DNA from 4 places in the Ruegeria sp. CDSA079 genome. Region 2 is predicted to be linked to each of the others. Evidence: riboswitches for the same ligand, from Rfam matches in the RefSeq annotation. Region 2 holds a riboswitch; each other region holds the start of a gene.
The links. A riboswitch is a leader RNA that binds a small molecule or an ion and turns the genes downstream of it on or off. The one in region 2 is predicted to bind cobalamin.
Positions count from the first base shown of each region.

Region 1: it holds a riboswitch for cobalamin, as region 2 does, so the genes downstream of both, AC2FJZ_RS04180 (DUF1636 family protein) here and AC2FJZ_RS14620 (hypothetical protein) in region 2, are expected to answer to the same signal.
Region 3: it holds a riboswitch for cobalamin, as region 2 does, so the genes downstream of both, AC2FJZ_RS13535 (energy-coupling factor ABC transporter permease) here and AC2FJZ_RS14620 (hypothetical protein) in region 2, are expected to answer to the same signal.
Region 4: it holds a riboswitch for cobalamin, as region 2 does, so the genes downstream of both, AC2FJZ_RS01800 (DUF1636 family protein) here and AC2FJZ_RS14620 (hypothetical protein) in region 2, are expected to answer to the same signal.

Region 1 is NZ_JBXWQF010000003.1:57,570-61,897, reverse strand. It holds gene AC2FJZ_RS04190 (ABC transporter substrate-binding protein) at 1-926, opposite strand, end outside; gene AC2FJZ_RS04185 (ABC transporter ATP-binding protein) at 939-1,715, opposite strand; gene AC2FJZ_RS04180 (DUF1636 family protein) at 1,712-2,068, opposite strand; cobalamin riboswitch at 2,167-2,363, opposite strand; gene AC2FJZ_RS04175 (D-lyxose/D-mannose family sugar isomerase) at 2,463-3,128, opposite strand; gene AC2FJZ_RS04170 (carbohydrate kinase family protein) at 3,145-4,071, opposite strand; gene AC2FJZ_RS04165 (glucokinase) at 4,111-4,328, opposite strand, start outside.
Region 2 is NZ_JBXWQF010000013.1:56,100-60,427, forward strand. It holds gene AC2FJZ_RS14610 (DNA polymerase III subunit gamma/tau) at 1-1,764, opposite strand; gene AC2FJZ_RS14615 (protein-tyrosine phosphatase family protein) at 1,937-2,437, shown strand; gene AC2FJZ_RS14620 (hypothetical protein) at 2,440-2,847, opposite strand; cobalamin riboswitch at 2,939-3,160, opposite strand; gene AC2FJZ_RS14625 (alpha/beta hydrolase family protein) at 3,292-4,149, shown strand; gene rsgA (ribosome small subunit-dependent GTPase A) at 4,186-4,328, opposite strand, start outside.
Region 3 is NZ_JBXWQF010000011.1:123,522-127,849, forward strand. It holds gene regB (sensor histidine kinase RegB) at 1-429, opposite strand, end outside; gene AC2FJZ_RS13525 (SCO family protein) at 521-1,147, shown strand; gene AC2FJZ_RS13530 (ActR/PrrA/RegA family redox response regulator transcription factor) at 1,229-1,783, shown strand; cobalamin riboswitch at 1,954-2,095, shown strand; gene AC2FJZ_RS13535 (energy-coupling factor ABC transporter permease) at 2,148-2,828, shown strand; gene AC2FJZ_RS13540 (HD domain-containing protein) at 2,984-3,577, opposite strand; gene AC2FJZ_RS13545 (hypothetical protein) at 3,784-4,098, shown strand; gene ahcY (adenosylhomocysteinase) at 4,203-4,328, shown strand, end outside.
Region 4 is NZ_JBXWQF010000001.1:366,790-371,117, forward strand. It holds gene cobN (cobaltochelatase subunit CobN) at 1-210, opposite strand, end outside; gene cobW (cobalamin biosynthesis protein CobW) at 214-1,269, opposite strand; gene AC2FJZ_RS01800 (DUF1636 family protein) at 1,271-1,654, opposite strand; cobalamin riboswitch at 1,740-1,956, opposite strand; gene AC2FJZ_RS01805 (NAD(P)-dependent oxidoreductase) at 2,103-3,059, shown strand; gene AC2FJZ_RS01810 (FGGY-family carbohydrate kinase) at 3,505-4,328, opposite strand, start outside.

The DNA.
Region 1 (4,328 bases), on a different contig from region 2:
TTGGCCATCTTCTCAATGGCTTCAATGTTCGCCGGTCCAGGTGTCAGTTCTTCGTAACGCAGGCCAATCCAGCGTTCGTTCTTGACGGCATCGGTTTGTGACATAACTGGATGATCTTTCAGAAACTGGAACGTATCTTCTGCACCGTTTCCGGTCTGATAGTCCAGCAATACCAGGAACTCAGGGTTGGCGGCAGCCACGGCCTCCCACGAGGTGCGGCCCCAGCTTGTTTCCAGATCATGGGTCACGCTTTCGCCACCGGCCGCTGCAATCATTGCGTCGGGAATTGCGAATTTGCCGGCTGTGAAAGGCGCATCAGCTGGCCCATCCAAGAGGAAGACGCGCGTTTTCGCCAAGTCGACAGTTTTCGCTTCAATGGCGGTCAGTTGGTCCTTCCAACCCGCGACCAGTGCCTCGGCCTTGTCTTCAACCTGCATGACCTGACCAAGACGCAACACGTCGTTGAACAGCAGATCCATGCTGGCCGTGGGGCGATCCTTGTCCAAATGGATACAGCTTTCGGTCAGAACCATGGTCTTGATGCCGAAGGGTTCCAAAGTGTCCGGGGTCACGTCGCCACCCGGCTTCATGCCATAATACCAGCCTGCAAAGAACAGGTCCGGCTCGACCGAGACGAGGTTTTCGATGGTTGGGTATTTGGGCGCAAGCTCAGGAATTTCGCCGCGTTGCGCGTCAAAATCAGGGCTTGTCTTGTACCATCCGGTGATGCCGGTCAGGCCCACGATCTGGTCTTGCAGGCCAAGGGCGAAAGCCATGTCTGTCATGTTCATGTCATGCACGACAAGACGTTCCGGTGCGGTTTCAAACACCAACGTTTCACCGCAATTGTCCACTGTTATAGCATCTGCAGCCGCGCCGCTGGCCAGACCGGTGAACAAAGCCACGGGCCAGAGTTTGTGCATCATTGTAAGCTCCTGTTATGATGACAGTTTTCTTTTTCGGATATCCAAGGCAGGGATCATGCGGCCTTCATGCTGAAAGCACAGGTAATCCACGCCAAAGGTGTCGCGCACCCGGTCGGGGGTCAGTACGTCGCTAACAGGTCCGAACCCTGTCAGGCGTGTGGATTTCATCAACGCAACATGGGTGGCGAATTCCGGAATCATGACCAGATCATGCACGATCATGACCACCGTTACGCCCAACTCGGCAACCAGGGACAGCATGTGCCCCTTGGCATCCGGGTCCAGATGGTTTGTCGGTTCGTCCAAAAACAGTAAAGACGGGTTTTGTGCCAGCGCCCGCGCGATATGCGCCCGCTGGCGTTCGCCTCCCGATAGTTGGCCTATGGGTTTTCCGGCAAGGTGCAACAGACCGGCCGTCGCCAGAACCCGATCAAGATCCTCTTTATGTTCTCCTGCCGATCGATCAGCTTTAATCGGGATTTGCCCCAGAGCAACATAGTCGCGCAGACGCAATCGCGCATCTGGCATTTCCTGCTGGCCAACCACTGCAATGGTTCGAGCACGTTCATGAGCGGTAAGGGTGCGGAGGCTTTGATTTCGGACGCGAACGTCCCCCAGAACCAGCCTTTCAATTCCGCACAGCAAATTCAGCAGAGTGGTTTTTCCGGCACCATTTGGTCCAGCGATTGCGAGAATTGAGCCTTCGTCGAGGCGGAAGGACACATCCTGAAGCAGCACATCGCCATTCAGGGCATAGTACTCCAGATCTTCGACAACCAGGAAACTCATGAAGCCCCCTGCGATGGCATGGCAGGCATCCGCGACAAGGTTTTGGTAAACAGGGCAGGGGGGCGATGCGAAGCGCTGGTCCAGCCGTCCTTGCTGTCGCCAAACTGGGTTGCAAATTCAACCAGAGCGGTCAGATCGTTGGCCGTCTCAATATCGCCAAACAGGTACTGCGCTTTTCCCGTGGCCTGAAAACCAACGGTCGTGGCCCGTTCACAACCTGCCATGCAGGCAATCAACCGGGTTTCAAAACCGTCTGGCAACCGATCGTCCAATGCGGTTTGCACGGCTTCCGCCGTCATCGTTCCTTGACATGTGGAACAGATCAGAACGAAATGCTCAGGATAGGTGGTCATTGCCGTCTCCGTCTTTTGTCGGACACAGACAGGGGGACCATACCGGGTTTTCACGCAAACGCGCCATCGAGCCTCCTTCCAGGACGCCCCGCCCCGGGTTGGTTTAACATGCGATGGCAGGTCTCCTGACTTGCGGGTCAAGGCTCGGCCAACCTTCCCAACCCCTCGAGGTCAGTGGTGAAGTGGCGTCGCTCTCCGCTTACAGTTGCGGGGGCAGTCACGGACTTGGCGCAGGGGTGCGCCGTACCGTATTCCCATTTTCATCCCTTGCGGAACCATCGAGATCAGCTAGTCCGGCAATGCAAGACTTGTCAAGCGGTAGGAAACTGGGGCTGGCACGAAAAACAAGTGTTGTGCCCGCTATTCCTTTTGCACAGGCTCAACTGGATCAACCTTAGTAGTCTGAAACAAGAAGGAAATCCGGTTCGGCATCTTCCTCGATTTTCGAGAACCTCGGGATTGGGTCTTCGAACACATTATCGGTGCGGTCGTCATTCACAGTCGAAACCTCGCCAATCAGGCAATCGCCGCGTTCTGCCCAGAAAGCGTGCCAGACGCCTGGCATCAAGGTCACGCTTTGCCCCGGTTTCAGGCGCAGATGCTCGCCTTGTTTTAGGGTAAACGGGCAGGCATCGCTTGGCACCGTAACAGGCGTGTCCCGGTCGATGCCTCCCTCAGGGTCTGACGCGTAAATCTCCAGCACCAGATCGCCGCCACCCCGGTTGATGATGTCTTCAGCCTTTACGATGTGACGATGCATTGGGGACAGCTGTTTATCTTTCGAGATCAATAGCTTTTCTGCGTACAGCATCCCACGACCGGATTTCAAATCGTTCACTTCACCATTGCGCAGGGTAAAAAGAAAAAGGCCCAACTCGTCAAACCGGCCTTGGGCGTAATCGGTAATGTCCCACCCCAAGCCCCGGCCTCGGATCGTTTGCGCCTCAGGGCTGCGCAGCTGCTCGGGCGACCAATATGCGAAAGGCGGCAACACTGCTCCGAAGGATTGGATGAAAGTCTGCGCTTCAGACTTGATGCGGTTTATTTCGGATCGCTTCATTGGCTAACCTCAATGATCAAAGCTCATGTGCCCAAGGCGGCTCTGCCCCGGCACGGGAAACGGTTACAGCTGCAACCTCGGCGCCCAAGGCCATTGCCGCGCGCAAAGCGTCGGGGGTCAGGTTTCGCACCCCCGGTTTTGTCAGATGACCCGCTCGGTGGAGTTCGGTCAACACGCCTGCATTGAACGTATCTCCGGCACCGATTGTATCGACGACCTGCACCGGTTTCACTGGCACGGATACCTGTGACCCATCCGCCAAATATCCGTTCGCGCCGTCGCGGCCCCGGGTCACGATCAGGGCCGACGGTCCGGTCTGCAACAGCAAGGCGGCCTTTGCCGCCTCGGGTTCACTGCCGGGAATGATCCAGTCCAGATCCTCGTCCGATACTTTGACGATATCCGATTGGGCGATCATCCGGTTCAGGCGTGTTCGATACCGGGTTTGATCTGCGATGAAACCCGGACGGATATTGGGGTCCAGCATCACTGCCCGATCGCCTCCGTGCTGGTTCAGCAATGACGCGTAGGCATCGGCACAGGGCTCGCACGCTAGGCTGATCCCCCCAAGATACAAGGCTGTGACAGCCGGAAGCTGATCCGGCATATCTTCGGGAAGCAACATGCGCCCGGCCGTGTTTTCATCGACAAAACTGTAGGTTGCGTGCCCGTCCGTGAGCTGTACGAAGGCAAGCGTTGTGGGTCTATCCGAGACGACCATGTGCGATGTATCTACGTGGCTTGCATTTAGCGCGTCGGTCAGTTGCTGGCCAAACATATCGCTGGACATTCCGGTCAGCATTCCAACGGGCACTCCCAAACGCCCCATGGCCACCGCGGTGTTCAGGATCGCACCTCCGGTGTGCGGCACGAAACCTTGCGCCCCCGAAGCTGTTGGCTCGGCAATCATGTCGATCAGAGCCTCGCCGCAACACAAGATCATTCCACGGTCCTTTCCCGGTTTGTCGAAGAAGTTTTTCGCCTAACGTTTCAGGGCGTTCTTGCAGAAATTGTTGGCCCCGATAATACCAAACTCAGCTTGCTCAGAAACGTAGAGGTTCAAAGACTGGCGCAGTTCACTGAAACGCCCACCTCCATTGAAGGCTTCCATGAAGTCCTGTCCAAATAGCCAGCGGTTTTTCTCGGCAACGCCACCGACAAGAAACACACCGCCCGCAGGCATCAAGGTGACGGCCATAT
Region 2 (4,328 bases):
TCAGTCTTCCTCGAACGGGTCCCATTCATCTTCGACTTCGGGAAGCGCTTCGGTTTCGACTTGGGCAGCGCGTTGCTCTGGCGTCTCGATTTTTGTGATCTTTGCCTTGGGAAATTGAGCAAGCACAGCCTGAACCAGAGGGTGTTGTTCGGCTTCGGCTTTCAGGGCTAGCTCGGCCTCGTCCCGTATTTCCGCAATTGTCGGTGCATCCCCGTTCGAGACTATCGACACAGCCCACCGGTTTCCGGTCCAGCGTTGCAGGGCAGAACCCAACCGGGGCGCAAGGTCGGCCGGTGCCTGCGCGGCAGGGGTGAATTCGATCCGACCGGGTTGATAAGACACCAGCCGCACGCCGTTTTCCACTTCGACCAGAAGCTTCACGTCGCGGTTGGCACGGATCAGTTCGACCACATGCTCAAAGGTCGGATACCGGGCCAGGGCCGTCTGGACATCCTGTGCCAATGCGGCAACGGGCGCGCCGATTGGGCCGCGTGGGGGCGCTGCGTATGCAGGTGCCGCGGCCGCGCTGGCCTGTAAAGGCACTGCGCCCTGCCGAGACACCGAAGCGCCGCCACCAGGTCCACCAGCCGGAGGTGGCGGGGCATCCTGCAACCGTTTGATTAATTCTTCAGGGCTGGGCAGATCGGCCACATGGGTCAGGCGGATAACGGCCATCTCAGCGGCCATCATGGCATTGGGCGCGGCAGAGACTTCTTCTAGCGCCTTCAGCAGCATCTGCCACATTCGGGTCAGGACACGCATCGGCAGGGCCTCTGCCATGTGCTGGCCACGGCTCCGTTCATCCGGCGAAACAGTCGGGTCTTCGGCGGCGTCGGGCGTGATCTTTACGACGGACACCCAATGCGTGATTTCGGCCAGATCGCGCAAGACGGCCAACGGGTCTGCGCCTTCTGCGTATTGTCCGCTCAGTTCCGTCAGCGCGCCAGCGGCATCGCCACGCAGGATCATGTCCATCAGGTCCAGAACGCGGCCACGGTCCGCAAGTCCCAGCATTGCGCGGACCTGTTCGGCCGTGGTTTCACCCGCCCCATGCGAAATTGCCTGATCCAGCAGCGAGGTTGCATCCCTTGCCGATCCTTCTGCTGCGCGGGTGATCAGCGCCAGAGCATCTTCGGCGATCTGAGCGTTTTCGGCAGCCGCGATCTTTTGCAGAAGGCCGATCATGTCCTCTGGTTCGATCCGGCGCAAATCAAAGCGCTGACAGCGGGACAGAACCGTGACAGGCACTTTGCGGATTTCGGTGGTTGCGAAGATGAATTTCACATGTTCAGGCGGTTCCTCAAGCGTCTTGAGCAGCGCGTTGAAGGCGCTGGTCGAGAGCATGTGAACCTCGTCGATAATGTAGATTTTGTAACGTGCGCTGGCGGCGCGATAGCGGACACTGTCGATGATCTCGCGGATGTCGTTCACACCGGTTCGGCTGGCGGCGTCCATCTCCATCACATCGACATGGCGGCCTTCCATGATCGCCACGCAATGTTCGCATTGGCCGCAAGGTTCGGTCGTTGGGCTGCCAGCGCCGTCGGGACCGATGCAGTTCATACCCTTGGCGATGATCCGCGCGGTGGTGGTTTTACCGGTGCCGCGAATGCCGGTCATGATGAAAGCCTGCGCAATCCGGTCCGCTTCGAATGCGTTTTTCAGGGTGCGCACCATGGCATCCTGGCCCACCAGATCGGCAAAGGTTTCCGGGCGATATTTGCGGGCGAGAACCTGATAGGCGGGGCTGGGAGTGTCGGTCATGTTTTCTCGGTCGGATTCGGGGCTTCGGCACAGCGTAGTGGCCGCTGTCGTTTACGTCCACAGCATGGCGCGATGATTTTTGATTTAGAAACCGGCCGGTTTCGCACTAAGCTGTTCCAACAGATTTAAAGACTCATATTTGTAACGAGTTCTGGGTGGAGGACACAGGTTCATGTCGCAGCTGGTTATCTATGCTTTGCAAGTCGCAGGGGGAACGCTTGCCCTGACGTCGATGCCCGGACGCGGTGGTGATTACGGGGGTGATCTTGAAACGATTGCGGCATGGAAGCCGGGGCTTGTTGTTTCAATGACAACGGATGTCGAGCTGCTTCAGCATGGGGCGCAGGATTTCGGCAGCGATATCCAAAGCCGCGCGAGCCGATGGGTGCATCTGCCGATCGAAGACTTTGGTGCACCTACTGCAGCAGTTGAAGAGGCATGGCCCGGCGTCAGCGCCGCCGCCCGGCACGCCCTGGCTGGAGGAGGCCGGGTGCTGGTGCATTGTCGGGGCGGCTGCGGCAGGTCGGGGATGGTTGTCCTGAGGCTGATGGTCGAATGCGGCGAGCGGGCAGACAAGGCCCTTGAGCGTTTGCGGGTGTTGCGTCCCTGTGCAGTGGAAACAGATGCCCAACTGGCCTGGGCGGCACGGGAATTTCAGACTCAGGTCGTGTAGTCTTAGGCCGAAAGATGTTCAGGCGCGTGCACGGGTTTGCGGGGCCGCAGCGTTATAACCTCGATCATCGCGCAGGGTGGGTCTGCAATGAGGCCGGATGGCAAGGTGGTGAACGTATTCCCAAAGATCAGATCGGCGTACGCGTTCAGGTCCTCGGGCTGAACTTCAGACTGTGTGCCGCAAAAGATGCGAATTCTGTCTGATTGAGCTCGAATGGTTGCGTGGCACCCTTCCGCGCAATGCGCCAATTCACTGCCGCCATCAAACTCGAATTCGTCGCCTGTGGCCGCTGTGGCCTGAGTCATAGCCTCGGAAACCGAGCGCGCAAGTCGCGCCAAGGCGGGGCAGGTTTTGCCTGTCCGCTGACATACCGTTGCGCTGTATTCATGTGTCTTTGTCTTCCAGATCATCCTGCGCCCTCCGCGCGTGTTGGACAGGAAGATCGGGTCAGGTGGGACGGCAAAGTGCAGTCAGGACCTGCCCGGACACCCCGCCCGAGTTTCGGTTTCAATTCCGATGGCAGGTCTCCTGACTTGCGGGTCTTGGCTTTGCCGACCTTCCCAGCCCTGGGGGCCAGTGGTGTTTTGGCATCGCTCACCGCTTACAGTTGCGGGGGCAGTCGCGGATTTGGTTTGCACCCGAATGACCAGGCTGAACCGCACCGTGTTCCCTTTTCATCCCGACCCCTTGTGGGGGACAGGAACCATCACACAACCGCTAGCGTCTGACCCGGTGCCGAGTCAAGCTGATCTTTTCGCCCGACGTTTGGTCATGCTGGATGGGTGGAAAGTTCCCGCGTAGAGTCTTCACCATTGAAGGTAAGCAAGTAAATTTTCAGCGCAGGGTCAGGGATCATGTTGGACACAGAGCAGGCGGTTTTGACCGAAGATTTCCTCTTTCCGTCCGGGTCGACGACCCTATCAGCGCGGCTGTACCGACTGATCACAGAACCCGAGACCGTGGTTGTTCTGAACAGCGCAACAGGCGTGCCGCGCGACTATTATCGCCACTTCGCACGTTGGCTGGCTGCAGAGCGAGGCATGGCGTGCCTGACATATGACTACCGGGATTTTGGGCATTCTCTGACCGGCCGTATGAAGGATGCACGTGCGACAATGGCGGATTGGGCTTTGATCGACATGCCAGCGGCGCGGGCGGAAATGCGCAGGCGCTATCCTGATGCGCAGCAGTGGACCATTGGTCATTCGATAGGTGCGATGCTGGGGCCGGTTCAGCCGGATATTGATCTGATCGATCGAATGATTTCCGTGTGTTCGGGGCTAGTGACCCTGAGTGATCACCCGTGGCCTTATCGAGGATTGGCCGGTGTGTTCTGGTATGGGCACGCGCCATTGCTGGTAAAAGCGCTGGGCTATCTGCCGGGAAAGGCAATCGGGTTTGGCGCGGACTTGCCGGCCTCGGTCTACTGGCAATGGCGCAAATGGTGCACGGCACCTTTGAGTTATGTGCCTGAAATCGGACAATACCTTCCGGAGACGCGTTGGGACGGCTCTCGTACACCCGTGGACTTGTTCACTTTCGAAGACGACCAGATGGTCCCGCCAGAAGCGGTCTGGCGGCTTGCCGACCTTTATGGCACCGAGGCTAAGCGGCACCTGCTTAGGTCTGATGATTTCGGATTGCCGGAGATTGGCCATATCGGAGCATTTGCCCGGCGCAATGCGGCAGTATGGCCGCGCCTGATCGCTTGACCAGGCGCGGCACACGAATTGACGTACACCTTCCAGCTATCGCCCTTTGCGCAGTTTTTGTTCCTGCATGACACCCCGCACCATCTTACCAAACGCTTTGTCCCGCGCCCGGGATTGGGCGACAGTTTCCGAGTTGCGCTGATCTTCGCGCCGAAGTTTTCGCCAACGATCCAAGCGGG
Region 3 (4,328 bases), on a different contig from region 2:
GGCCAGCAGCGTGGTCAGAACAATCGCCACAGCCCCAACGATCAGGGTCGACCGGGTGCTCATGACATTGGCAGAAATTGTAACTGGCCCCAACAGAAGCAGCGCAAACGGATTGTTCAAGCCCCCCGTCAGATACAGCAGTATCGACAGCTGCAGCAGATCAAACAGGACCATCAGGAAATTTTCAAACTCGGTCAGGCGCTTGTTCTGCGGGAACAACAAAATGGCCGTAAAATTGCTCATGACCGAAATGCCGATGGCCAGATAGCACAGGCCCAGATGCAGCTGCACGTCATAATATTGCTGGGCAACGGTGATGGCAGTGAACTGGCCGATGATGGCCACCCATCGCAACAGGATCAGGGTGCGCAGGCGAATCCAGCTGCTCCGTTCCTGGCCGCGCCAAAAAGTCTGATTGGATTCTGCCATTGGTTCTTTATGTCCTGTTGCAAAGGCTGATCATCTTGATAGGTGTCCCGGCCGAAGCGATCAACAACCCCCTTGCGACCGGAAAACTGAAATGACCCGTCTATACGCAATTCTTGCAGCTGTTGTACTGGTAATTGGCCTTGGGGCCATGTGGCTTCTGACGCGTGGTGGCGGCTCTGGCGATCAGTTCGCGCAGTGCCGGTCCAGCCAGATCGCCGGAGGAACCGCAACAATCGGCGGACCCTTTGAGCTGGTCAATGGCAAGGGTGAGACGGTCACTGACGCAGACGTGATCACTGAACCGACGCTGGTTTATTTCGGTTATACGTTCTGCCCCGATGTCTGCCCTTTCGACATGTCGCGCAACGCCGAGGCCGTCGATATTCTGGCTGAACGCGGGCAATCGGTGACGCCGCTGTTCATCTCAATTGATCCGGATCGCGACACGCCCGAAGTGATGGCCGACTATGCATTCAACCTCGGCGGCAAAACCATCGCGCTGACCGGCTCACCCGAGCAGGTGAAAGCAGCCAGCAAAGCCTACAAGACCTATTACAAGGCCCATGACAAAAGCGACGAGTTTTATTTGGTCGATCATTCCACCTTCACCTATCTGGTTACGCCCGAGCACGGTTTTCTTGAGTTTTTCAAGCGCGATGACACGGCCGAGCAGATGGCGGACAAGGTTGGGTGCTTTCTTGATCAGGCCGCATCGTGACAAGGTTGTTTGACCTTTGTTCCTGCGCTGCTATTACTCATACCCAAGCCAAAGGCATGAAATAACGGAAAGACCTAACATATGGCAGACAGTTCTCAGCTTGATATCGGCCCTGACAAGTCCCTGCTTTTGGTAGATGATGACGAGCCGTTTCTGAGACGTCTGGCCAAGGCGATGGAAAAGCGCGGATTCGAAGTTGAAACCGCCGGTTCCGTTGCCGCAGGCCGCGCCATTTCTACCGCCCGCCCGCCCGCTTACGCGGTTGTGGATTTGCGGCTGGAAGACGGCAACGGGTTGGATGTTGTCGAAGTGCTGCGGGAAAAGCGCCCCGACAGCCGGGTTGTTGTTCTGACCGGATATGGCGCGATTGCCACTGCCGTAGCGGCCGTCAAGATCGGTGCAACCGATTATCTGTCCAAACCCGCCGATGCCACCGACATCACCAATGCGCTGCTGGCCAAGGGCGACGAACTGCCGCCACCGCCGGAAAACCCCATGAGTGCGGATCGCGTGCGCTGGGAGCATATTCAGCGGGTCTACGAACTGTGTGACCGGAACGTGTCGGAGACCGCACGCCGGCTGAACATGCATCGCCGGACTTTGCAGCGTATTTTGGCGAAGCGAAGCCCGCGGTGACGAGTGGCGAATTGGTTTCAATCTGAACCAAGATTCTGCTCTGAGGTCACGGATTAAGTCTGCTTTGCGGGGCAAAGCGGATTTTCATATTCACCAACCTAATTTCCGCTTCATCTGCCGCTGGCAAATGCCTAAGCGCCGCAATCAAGCCTTGCTCCGAACCTTAGCTTGTGTAGTGTAGCGACGATGGTGACCTTCGAGAGGAGGTCTTAATTGGGAACCGGGTAAAAGCCCGGACTGCCCCCGCAACTGTAAGTAGTCATAGTTTTCAAGGCTACGAGTCAGGATACCAACCATCTTTACGCAACCGCCGGAATTCTCTGGCCCTTTTTCTGCGTCGGGTGGACGCGAAAGGAACTCTACTATGCATATCGAACCTGGCGTCGTTGACGGCGCGAAAATGGCCCTCGCCTATGGGACGGCTGCTGCCGCTGCGGGCTATTCCTTGAAAGTGATCAATGATGATCTCCAAACCCACTCCGCCGTCTCATTTGGCGTTCGGTCTGTCATTGCCGCTTTTGGGGTGTTCATCTTCTTTGAAATCTTGCCACACTTCGCTGTTGGAATCTCCGAAGTGCACATAATCCTTGGTACGACACTGTTTTTGCTGCTTGGTTCCGGGCCTGCGGCCCTCGGTCTTGCAGGCGGTTTGGCGATCCAGGGTTTTCTTTTCGCCCCAACTGATTTGCCAATGTATTTTGTGAACATCTCCACTCTGCTGTTCCCGCTCTTTGCAGTGGACGCGCTGGCAAAGAAAGTTATTCCATCGACGACTGCATATGTCGATCTGCGGTACTTGGACGTACTAAAGATGTCAGCGGTCTATCAGGGTGGTGTTGTGGCTTGGGTGGCTTTCTGGGCGATTTACGGTCAAGGCTTCGGCAGCGAGAACCTTACGGCTGTAACCAGCTTTGGCGTGGCGTATCTGCTAGTCATTCTGATCGAACCGTTGGCCGATCTGGCAGCTCTGGCGGGTGCGAAAAGCTTGCGTGATCTGACCGACAAAGGCGTGTTCACCAACCGTTTGCATAACGCAGCCACTTAGGCGTGAAATTGACGATCTGTGGTGCTCTTCGTGCCACAGATCACCCTAGACGGTATTGATGAAATCACCTCGCAACATCGTCAACACAGTCAATCGTTACCCCGCATCATCTCGGTAGCTTGGGTGCAATCCGGACATTGGTTGAAATTGGTTTTCTATAGAAAAGCTATCAACGCCGCATGTCGTTCCATATACGCCTCTCGCACCTTGACCGGCGTACGCAGCGTAATCCTCAACCCCTCCATCACCGCCTTATCCGGGCGACCGAAGAACTTGGTCGCCTCTGGCTCAGAGAATCCCGCGATTTGGGTGGCCTCCATCCAGGCGCTGATCTTGTCGGCTTTCTTGATCTGTCGTTTGATCGTCTTCGGCACTTCAGCAGGCAACCCGAAGCGGATATGGATCGCCGCCGCCAACCGGTCATCCAGAGCGCCATAGTCCGGGCCTACAGCGGATTTGACGGGTGAGATCATATCGCCGATCACATATTCCGGTGCGTCATGTAACAGGGCTGCCAATCGCCATTTAGCGGGGGCTTTGGGGGCGATGCGGCCAAAAATCTCTTCAACCAGCAGAGAATGTTCGGCTACGGAATAGGCGAATTCACCGTTTGTCTGCCCGTTCCAGCGGGCCACAAAGGCCAGCCCATGCGCGATATCTTCGATCTCGATATCGACCGGGGTTGGGTCCAACAGGTCCAGCCTGCGGCCTGACAGCATCCTCTGCCATGCTCGGGGTTGTGTTGCCATTTTGCCATGCCTTGTGAAGTCGAACACATTAAAATCGTAATTTTATGGTATGATCTACCTGTCAGGATCACTTGCTGCCAACGTTTTCTTGAGCATTCGTGCTTTGAAACAACATCATCCGATCCCGACATAAAAACCGAGGGGGGCACATGCTTCTCCCGGTGTGCTCCTCTCACAAGCGAAACGCGAAATGAAAGGAGTTTGTCATGTTCAAACGTTTGTTCGCCCTTGCATTGACCTTTGGTATGGCTGCTACAGCCCCGCCCGCCTTTGCCAAGAATTGCGCAGAGCGCGACGATATTATCGCCAAATTGCAGGAAAACTACGCCGAGGAATTGGCCTTTGGCGGTCTGCAAAAAACGCGCGGCGCGCATTCGGTGATGGAGGTCTGGACCTCAAAAGAAACCGGAAGTTATACCGTACTGGTCACCAATGCGAACGGCATTAGTTGTATTGTTGCCGTCGGCACAGATTTTTTCGAAGCGATACCAAAAGTAAAAATTGAAGGCACCCCAAGCTGACAGCGGCCTATACCCTTCGATCTGAAGTCATCGACATTGCCACCTGCCCCAAGGAATGCTAGTGGCAGCCGGGACTGAGTTTAACCGGAAAAATGGAGCGCCTGATGGCCGGGGACTATATCGTTAAGGACATTTCACTGGCCGGGTTCGGTCGCAAGGAATTGGATATTGCTGAAACCGAAATGCCGGGCCTGATGTCCCTGCGTGCGGAATACGGCGAAAGCAAGCCT
Region 4 (4,328 bases), on a different contig from region 2:
GGACAGTGGGTGCTTGAGCGCCGTCAGGTTGGCCAGTCGAAGCGTCGGCATCCGCCCCTCGGACCCGCCACCGCGATGCCATCCCGCCGCGAAAGCGCCGAGGTCACTGTCCGAGAAGGACAAGACAACCAGATCCGCCGGGCTTTGGCCCAGATCGGTTGGGGTCTCGGTTTCCTCGAGCCCATGGCTTTCGCGGAAGACGACGTGCATGGGTTACTCGGCGGCCTCGGTGACGCCCGCGAGGATCTCGCGGATTTCAGCCTCTTTGATGTCGTCATGCTCGGCAATGACCACCAGACGCGAGCGGCGCTCTTCACCCGGTTCCCACGGACGGTCATACTGGTGACGAACGCGCGCACCGACGGCTTGAACGAGAAGGCGCATGGGTTTGCCTTGGACGGCAGCGTAACCCTTGACGCGCAAGATGTTCAACTCGGTCGCCAAGCGTTCGATATTGGTGACCAGCGCGGCCGGGTCGGTCTGTTCTGGCAGTTCGACGATGATGCTTTCAAAATCGTCGTGTTCGTGATCATGGTGACCGTCGTGATGCGACGGGCGGGCATCCATGTCATCCTCGGCAGCGGATTCCAGACCCAGCACGACGCGGACATCCACAACGCCTTCGGCAACCTCAACCACGGGCAGGGGGCGCGGCGCTTCGGCGGCGATGACTTCTTTGGCCTTGGCCACGCCCTCGGGGCCCGCCAGATCGGGTTTCGTCAGCAGGATGATGTCGGCGCAGGAAATCTGATCCTCGAACACTTCGGACAGTGGCGTTTCGTGGTCGATCGAGTCGTCGGCCATGCGCTGAGCATCCACGGCTTCGACATTCGGCGCAAACCGACCGGCGGCGACGGCTTCGGCATCGGCCAGAGCGATCACGCCATCCACGGTGATTTTCGAGCGAATATCGGGCCAGTCGAAGGCTTTGAGCAACGGTTTGGGCAGAGCGAGGCCCGAGGTTTCGATCAGGATATGCTCAGGGCGCGGCTCCAGCGCCATCAGAGCTTCGATGGTTGGGATGAAATCGTCGGCCACGGTGCAGCAGATGCAGCCGTTTGCCAGTTCCATGATGTTTTCCGCCGGACAGTCCGGGATGGCACAGGATTTCAGGATGTCGCCATCGACACCCACATCGCCGAACTCGTTGACGACCACGGCCAGACGCTTGCCCTGTGGGTTCTGCATCAGGTGTTTGACCAGCGTCGTCTTGCCCGAGCCCAGAAATCCGGTGATCACGGTGACGGGCAGTTTTTCAAGGTTCGACATGTCAGGCTCCAATCGGGGGAATGCGCGAGGCGCAGTTTTTGCGGAAATGTTCGGGGCGCTCGCGCCATTTGACCAAGCCGTCTTGGGTGGCCAGATACTTTGTGACGCCGTCGATGATGACATCGACATGATCAACCTCATTCAGGTTCTCATAAACAAAGGTCCAGCGATCCGGGCCACCGCGCAGCACTATGGAACAGCCCTGATCACAATTCGAAAGGCACTCGACAGGTTTCAGGGTAATGCCGTCGGGCAATTCGGCCTGTTCCAAGGCCTGGTGCAGCAATGTGCCGGGGCGCTGCGCATCATCCTCAACAGCCTGACCGCGGCGGCAGGTCGTACAGACCAGCAGCTCGACCGGTGCGGTCTCAGTCGTATCTCTCATCCCCCCAAATCCTCTTCGCGGGGGACGGGGTTTCAAGCGGGCCACGTGTTGCAACATGGACCCGACACCGGAACACCCCGCCCGGTTTCAACTTCGGGTGCTGGCAGGTCTCCCGGCTTGCGGATGTCAGAGGCCCGGTTCGTCAGGGTCCTCTGTCGGATGTCCCGCCTTCCCGGCCTTGGCCAGTGGCATTGGGCACCCTCTCCGGTCACGGTCGCGGGGGCGGCTGCGTTTGGCGGACAACCCGTTGACGCATTCCCTTTTCATCTGCTGTTGCAGACACCAACGAAAGGGACATGCGGCACCGCTGACCCGCTTGTCAAGCGCGTTACGCGTAACATCTGGGGAAGGGTGCGAAAAGCGACCTGCGGTTGTCGTTGGGCGGCATGAATGGTCGCATAAATCCGTGATCGCATGACGGGCACATGCCAACAGGGAGAGGCGACATATGAAAGTTGGATTTATCGGGTTGGGAAATGTCGGCGGCAAGCTGTCAGGATCCTTGCTGCGAAATGGTATTGATCTGACGGTGCATGATCTGAACGCGGATCTGGTGACCGAGTTTGTCGCCCAAGGCGCAAAGGCAGCAGAGGGTCCGGCTCAGTTGATGCGGGACTGTGATGCGGTCATCACCTGCCTGCCGTCGCCTGCAGCCTCGGACGCCGTGATGCAGGAGATGCTGCCCGAGGTTGGCCCCGGCAAGATCTGGATGGAGATGTCGACCACCGACGAAGCCGAGGTCAAGCGTCTTGGCGCTGAGGTAATCGAACGCGGTGGCGCGGCGGTGGATTGCCCGGTTTCAGGCGGATGTCATCGGGCAGCCACTGGCAATATCTCGATCTTCGCGGGATGTGACCGCGAAACATTCGAACGGATTCTACCGTTTCTGACCACCATGGGGCGGCGTGTTTTGCATACCGGTGAACTGGGCTCTGCCTCGGTTCTGAAGGTGCTGACCAACTATCTGGCCACAGCCAATCTGATCACCTGTGCCGAAGCACTGGTGACTGCCAAGGCAGCAGGTATGGATCTGGGCACGACCTACGAGGCCATCAAAATCTCTTCCGGCACGTCCTTTGTGCATGAAACCGAAAGCCAGGTCATCCTGAATGGATCCCGCGATATTTCGTTCACAATGGATTTGGTGAAAAAGGATATAGGTCTGTTTCAGGAGGTCGCGGACCGCGCCGGTGTGCCGCTTGAGATGAACCCGGTCATGATCAAGATCTTCGAGGACGCCATCGCAAGGTATGGCGAACGCGAGTTGTCGCCAAACATCATCAAACGATTGGAAGAGGCCACCGGCCTGGACATCCGCGCGCCGGGATTTCCACCCGAAATGCTGGATGATGAGCCTGAAGAACCTGGGTATGAGGTCGTCCCGCAAAACCGGATCGGGCACTGAACGCCGGTTGTTATTGGTGGCAAAGGGCCGCCCGGTCTTGCGATTGTTCAAGACCGAGTATCCTTTGCCATCCCCAGAGCGACATTGACCTGTGCGTGCCCCACGATACTGGCGGTTTTTGTCCGTTTGACTCTCACTCAGGTTTTTCTTGGAGAGGGCTACGTTGCCCTCAAGATAATGCAAATCCGCATCCAGCCATGGCCCCCTCAGAGGTATCTCTGCAGCGCAAATCGGAAACTGCAAACTGGCTTGTGAATGTCGGGATTGGGGCTTGTCGCTGCCGAATGCAACCGCAGTAGCCAGTTCACATCGCAATGACCGGTTAGTGCTCTTTCAGCCAGTCAGGGCGCACCGCAGAGAACAGCGGCATCGAGCCCATTCCGTTCAGTTTCACGCTGGTCCCCAATGTCTGCTATCGGAGTTCCGTGCAGGTTTTTAGGGTATCCTATGGGCGTGGTTCCAGGCCTGCTTTTGCGGCTCTGTGCCAACTGTTCGCGTAACGTTGGTAGCTCACGTCGGTCTTGTGAAAATAGGTTTCGACGTCGAAGGCCGCGCGCTCGGGGAGTGCGCCTGTTGCCAAGAGGGCGGCTCCCTGGCTCGTTCCTGTTGCGGTGACGGTCGCGTCGACCCTGCAGTTTGTCGCCGCGGCGAGCATACTGGCGAAGCCTTTGTTCCTGGCAAATGGACCTTCGACGATAATAGGGCCCTTGTGTCCGGTCAGCGACAGGCATTCCGCGGTCATCAATCCGAGGTAAAAACTCACCGCCGCCGCGCGTTCCTGGGTTCCGGGCAAAGGCTCTGACCCCATCCAGCTGTGTTTTTGCCCCTGAAACGGTCCGCTGTCCGGGACCATTGCGGGCAAGAGCATGGGGCCGTCTTTCGCGACCAGGTCAAGGAATTGCTCTGCACATTGAGTGGTTTGACCGTTCATCGCTAACTCGAACTCGCGTCCCCCCATGAAACGGGCGGAGGGTACCGGGGCACCCAGTGCGTTGACGTTAAGAAGCGTGTCGCGCGAAGGTTCCAGAGTTACTTCTTCGCCGCCGATGGTCATGGCAATGACCCATGTCCCGGTCGAAACGACGGAAAACGGCCCGGTTCGGGTCAGTACATGAGGCAAAAGCGATGCGTTTGAATCGTGGATGCCGCAGTGCACCAGCGTGTCAAAGCGCAGGCCGGTTTGCGATGCGACCTGCGGCAACACGGGTCCGAGAACCTCCGCAGATTTGCGTGCGGGCGCCATTTTTTCAGATATGCCCAACCGTTCGA